DNA from 2 places in the Ectopseudomonas oleovorans genome. Region 1 is predicted to be linked to the other one. Evidence: predicted binding sites of a transcription regulator. Region 1 holds the regulator's gene; the other holds the start of a gene.
The links. Region 1 encodes sigma-54, which starts transcription at its own class of promoters, with help from an activator protein. Its sites were predicted from a motif close to ANTGGCATNNANNTTGCTNT; they were not measured.
Positions count from the first base shown of each region.

Region 1 (3,011 bases):
CCTGGTACGCGCCGACCAGGGCCGCGTGCTTATCGACGACCTCGACGTCAGTCATCAGCCCATGCACGGTCGCGCGCGCGCCGGCATCGGCTACCTGCCGCAGGAAGCCTCGATCTTCCGCAAGCTGTCGGTGACCGACAACATCATGGCCATCCTCGAAACGCGCAAGGACCTGGACCGCGCCGGGCGCCAGGCGGAACTGGAAAGCCTGCTGCAGGAATTCCATATCCACCATATCGCCGACAGCCTCGGCATGAGCCTGTCCGGCGGTGAGCGACGCCGCGTGGAGATTGCCCGCGCGCTGGCCACCAACCCCAAGTTCATTCTGCTCGACGAACCCTTTGCCGGGGTCGACCCGATCTCCGTCGGCGATATCAAGCAGATCATCCATCACCTCAAGACCAAGGGCATCGGCATCCTGATCACCGATCACAACGTGCGCGAAACCCTGGACATCTGCGAAACCGCCTACATCGTCAACGATGGGCAACTGATCGCCGAAGGTGACGCCGAGACCATCCTCGCCAACCAGACGGTGAAAGAGGTTTACCTGGGCCACGAATTCCGCCTGTAGCAGGCTGCGTGAAAACTACTGCACTCGGTGATGCTGCGTTAAAAACAGGCTCAAAATGCTCATTTACAGTCGTAAACTGCGCTTTCTCGCCTGTTTTTGCGGGGCCGCCATCGGTATTGCCTCACCTTCGCTCGCTACGCTTTCACACAACCTGTAGGTCGCTCACTATTTCGCTACAGAAATATTGCAACCCCTAGGCAAAAACGAGAAATTCAGGCATATAATTTGCTTCCTGGCGGCGCTTCGGCGCCCTGATGTGGAAGGCGTAACTCGCCAGTAAATTAAGGTCTGCAATGAAACCATCGCTAGTCCTCAAGATGGGCCAGCAGCTGACGATGACCCCGCAGCTGCAACAGGCTATCCGCCTCCTCCAATTGTCTACCCTGGACCTGCAACAGGAAATACAGGAGGCACTGGAATCCAATCCCATGCTCGAGCGCCAGGAAGACGGCGACGACTTCGACAACAGCGATCCAATGGCCGATGGCGCCGAAAGCGCCACTCCGAACCCGAACAAGGAGGACAGCTACCAGGAAACCACCCCCACGGTGGACAACCTGGAAGAAGGCGAGTGGGGCGAGCGCATCCCCAACGAGCTGCCGGTCGATACCGCCTGGGAAGACATCTACCAGACCAGCGCCAGCAGCCTGCCCAGCAACGACGATGACGAGTGGGACTTCACCACCCGCACTTCCAGTGGCGAGAGCCTGCACAGCCATCTGCTCTGGCAACTGAATCTGGCCCCCATGTCGGACAAGGACCGCCTGATCGCCGCCACCCTGATCGACTGCATCAATAACGACGGTTACCTCGAGGAAACGCTCGAGGAAGTGACCGAATCCTTCGACCCCGAGCTGGATGTCGAACTGGACGAAGTGGAAGTGGTGCTGCACCGCATCCAGCAGTTCGAACCGGCCGGTATCGGCGCCCGCGACCTGCGCGAGTGTCTGCTGCTGCAACTGCGTCAGTTGCCTGCCAACACCCCCTGGCTGAACGAAACCCAGCGCGTGGTCGGCGACTATCTGGAGCTGCTCGGCAGCCGCGATTACGCCCAGCTGATGCGTCGCACCAAGCTCAAGGAAGACGAACTGCGCCAGGTCATCGACCTGATCCAGCGCCTGAATCCGCGTCCGGGTTCGCAGATCGAGTCCAGCGAACCGGAATACGTCGTGCCCGACGTTATCGTGCGCAAGCATAACGAACGCTGGCTGGTGGAGCTGAACCAGGAAGCCATGCCGCGCCTGAGGGTCAACCCGCAGTATGCCGGCTTCGTCAAACGCGCAGACTCCAGCGCCGATAACACCTTCATGCGCAACCAGTTGCAGGAGGCCCGCTGGTTCATCAAAAGCCTGCAGAGCCGCAACGAAACGCTGATGAAGGTGGCCACACAGATCGTTGAGCACCAGCGTGGCTTCCTCGACTACGGCGACGAGGCGATGAAGCCTCTGGTGCTGCACGACATCGCCGAAGCCGTGGGTATGCACGAGTCGACGATTTCACGCGTTACCACGCAGAAATTCATGCACACCCCGCGTGGCATTTACGAGCTGAAATATTTCTTCTCCAGCCACGTCAGCACCTCCGAAGGCGGCGAATGCTCGTCCACCGCGATCCGCGCGATCATCAAAAAACTGGTTGCAGCAGAAAACGCGAAAAAGCCGTTGAGCGACAGCAAGATCGCTGGTTTACTGGAGGCACAAGGCATCCAAGTCGCCCGTCGGACGGTCGCCAAGTATCGCGAGTCCCTCGGTATAGCGCCCTCCAGTGAGCGCAAGCGACTGATGTAGGCCAGATCGACTGAAGGCACAAGGTCTTCAGGCCAACGTGTTCCGGCGGCGGGTCGAATAGGGCCCGTCTCTTACACAAGGCAACAAGGAGAAAGCGGTATGCAAGTCAACATCAGTGGACATCAGCTGGATGTGACCGACGCCCTGCGTGACTACATCGGCGAGAAACTCGGCCGACTGGAACGCCACTTCGACAAGATCACCAACGTACAGGTGACCATGGAGGTCGAGAAACTCAAGCAGAAGATCGAAGCCACCCTGCATGTCGCCGGCGGCGAAATCGTCGCCAATGCCGAACATCAGGATATGTACGCTGCCATCGACCTGTTGGCCGATAAACTCGACCGTCAACTCATCAAGCACAAGGAAAAGCAGCTCGAGCGTCTGCAAGGCGCCACGGCCCGCTAACATTCCCTATCCATGATCCGACTTGAAAATATCCTGACCCCCGGCCGTTCCCTGGTGAACGTGCCGGGCGGCAGTAAGAAACGCGTGCTCGAACAGATCGCCAATCTGGTTGCGCGCGACCTGCCCGACCTGGATGCCCAGGACGTCTTCGAAAGCCTCATCGCCCGCGAGAAGCTCGGCTCCACCGGCTTCGGCAACGGCATCGCCATTCCCCACTGCCGCCTGGCTGGCTGCAGTGCCCC
Region 1 covers NZ_JAOCLK010000004.1:56,783-59,793, forward strand. Annotated here, with positions in the region: gene lptB (LPS export ABC transporter ATP-binding protein) at 1-574, shown strand, start outside; gene N5J71_RS03425 (RNA polymerase factor sigma-54) at 868-2,361, shown strand; gene hpf (ribosome hibernation-promoting factor, HPF/YfiA family) at 2,461-2,769, shown strand; gene ptsN (PTS IIA-like nitrogen regulatory protein PtsN) at 2,782-3,011, shown strand, end outside.

Region 2 (3,011 bases), on a different contig from region 1:
AGCGTGCCGGTCAGCCCCGAAACACCATCCACCTGGGTGCTGCTGGCGGAAACCATCACGCTGCGCCCCACCAGGGAAGAGGCTTGCAAAGCCTGCGACGATTGATAGCTGCCCAGCAGCGAGTCCATCGAAGCGGAGATATTGGTCAGACTTTCCAGGCTGCTGAACTGCGCAAGCTGAGCCACGAACTCGCTGTTGTCCTGCGGATCCAGCGGGTTCTGGTTGTTCAACTGGGTCACCAGCAGCATCAGAAAGTCATCCTTGCCCAGGCTGGAGTAGCTGGATTCGTTGGTGTTGCTGGTCGAGGTGCCGGAGTATGTCGACAGCACGCTGCTGGAAACAGTCTCTGTGGTGCTCATGGCTATGTCCTTACTGACCCAGGGTCAGAACCTTCTGCAGCATGGTCTTGGCGGTATTCATCATTTCCGCATTGGTTTGAAAGGCTCTACTGGCCGAAATCATGTCCGCCATTTCCTCGACCACATTGACGTTCGGATAGAACACGTACCCATCCGCATTCGCTGCCGGATGACTGGGCTCGTAGCGCATGTCGAGATTGCTCTGATCCTCGACGATGCCGAGCACCTGCACCCCACTCCCCGCCTCGTCCTGCTCGGCGAACAGCGAACCACTACCACTGTTCTGCGACTGCTGGAACACGGTGGCGAACACCGGATGACGGGCACGGTAGGTCTGCTCGATACTCGAAGAGACAGACTCCGCGTTGGCGATATTGCTGGCCACGGTATTGAGGCGAGTGCTCTGCGCGCTCATGCCGGTTCCGGCGATGCTGAAAACACTGGCAAGGGACATGGTCGCGCTCCTTATTCGCCGCGCAGGGCGGCGGTGAGACCTTTGAACTTGCTATTGAGGAAGGTGAAACTGGCCTGGAAATGCACGGCATTCTCGGCATAGTTGGACTGCTCGATCTGCAGATCCACGGTGTTCTGATCCAGCGACGGCTGCATCGGAATACGGTAGGGCATCTCAGCCTCACCAGTGATCACACCATCGGCAGGAATATGGCGGCTATCGGTGCGGTTCAGGGAAACGCCACCGCGCTGCATGCGATTGCTTTGCTCAGCCAGGACACTGGCGAAGTCCAGATCACGAGCCTTGTAATTCGGCGTATCGGCGTTGGCGATATTGTTGGCCAGCACCTCAGCGCGCTGGGCGCGGAAACCGAGTGCCTGTTCGTGGATGCCGAGTGCCCTGCCGAAGTTGATGCTCATGTCTGCAACCTTTGCCGCTGGGGCTGTCTGGTCTTTCCTGGCAGACATTCAGCAAAGGCTGTGCCAATTTATTTAAACCAATAAATTCAATAACTTGAATAAGTTCAGGCAGGCCAATAACGGCAAGGCGGCAAGACCTTACCGCCTGCTGGCAAGCAAGCGGCAAAGCCGACCGGGCAGATTGCCGCCCTACGACAAGAAACGCGAACGGGAGGCCGTGGCCTCCCGTGCGCGAAGCAGGCACGGCGTGCCTACTTGGCCTTGTAGATGATCCCCGGGCTGCACTGCACCATCTGGTACTTCTCGGGCAACCCGTTGAGCGCCTCGGAGGCCCCCAGGAACAGATAGCCGCCTGGCTTGAGGGTGGCATGGATACGCGTGAGGATGTCCTTCTTCACCTCGGCCGAGAAGTAGATCAGCACGTTGCGGCAGAACACGATGTCGAACTTGCCCAGCGCCGCATAACTGTCGAGCAGGTTCAGTGGCCGAAACTCGACGCGGCTCTTGATCGGCGCCTTGACCTGCCAGCGCCCCGGCCCCCTGGAATCGAAATAACGCTGCAGACGCTCCTGCGACAGACCGCGGCCCATGGCCAGGCTGTCGTACTCGCCGGACTTGCAGTTGCTCAGCATCGACGGAGACAGATCGGTGGCGACGATCTGCACACCCGCCTTGAGCTGGCCGAGGTTGGTACGCTCGAACTCGTCGATGGTCATCGACAGCGAATAGGGCTCCTGCCCGGACGAACAGGCCGCCGACCAGATGCGCAGACGCTGGGCCGGGTAGGCCTTGATCAGCTCCGGCAGCACCCGGCTCTTGAGCACCTCGAACGGATAGGTGTCGCGAAACCACAGGGTCTCGTTGGTGGTCATGGCATCCACCACCTGCTCGCGCAGCCCTCCGCGCGGCTGGCTTTGCATGCGCTGCACCAGTTCGCCCAGGGTCTTGATGCCATTCTGCTCCATCAGTTTGTTCAGACGACTGGAGACCAGATACTGCTTGTTGCTACCCAGCAGAATACCGCAGGCCTTTTCCAGGAAAGTCCGGAACTGCTCGAAATCCAAATTACCTGAAGACACTAGTGCCGCCTCACCAACCATAACGTTCACCAAGGTTTGTCCCTCAGCCCCCATCCGCTACCCGAATGCGCTCGACCACCCGCGCCGCCAGATCATCCGGCTTGAACTTGGCGAGGAAATCGTCGGCGCCGACCTTCTTCACCATCGCCTGGTTGAACACACCGGAAAGCGAAGTATGCAGGAGGATATGCAGCTTCTGCATGCGCGGATCGCTACGAATCTCCGTGGTCAGCGTATATCCGTCCATCTCGGGCATCTCGATGTCGGAAATCAGCATCAGCAGTTCCTTGTCGGGATTATGCCCCTCGTCGGCCATTTTCTTGAGGTAATTGAGTGCCTCGCGGCCATCGTTCAGCGCCGTCACCTCGACGCCAACGGTCTGCAGGCAGCGCAAAACCTGTTTGCGCGCCACCGAGGAGTCATCGACGATCAGCACATGCTTGGTCACCGCCTGACTCTGCACCTGATCATCGATGACGCCAGCGGAGATCACTTCCGAGGTCGGCGCGACTTCGGCAAGAATCTTCTCGACATCGATGATCTCGACCAACTGCTGGTCGAGCCGCGTGACTGCTGTCAGGTAGTGATCGCGTCCGGTGCCCTTGGGTGGCGGATGGATCTCCTCCCAGTTCATGTTGACGATACGTTCGACCGAGCGCACCAGAAAACCCTGAACCTTGGTGTTGTACTCGGTGATGAT
Region 2 covers NZ_JAOCLK010000003.1:105,044-108,054, forward strand. Annotated here, with positions in the region: gene N5J71_RS02840 (flagellar hook assembly protein FlgD) at 1-359, opposite strand, end outside; gene flgC (flagellar basal body rod protein FlgC) at 370-813, opposite strand; gene flgB (flagellar basal body rod protein FlgB) at 825-1,232, opposite strand; gene cheR (protein-glutamate O-methyltransferase CheR) at 1,484-2,311, opposite strand; gene N5J71_RS02860 (chemotaxis protein CheV) at 2,355-3,011, opposite strand, start outside.
Region 2: the regulator sigma-54 is predicted to act here: its motif matches at 1,281-1,300, upstream of flgB (flagellar basal body rod protein FlgB).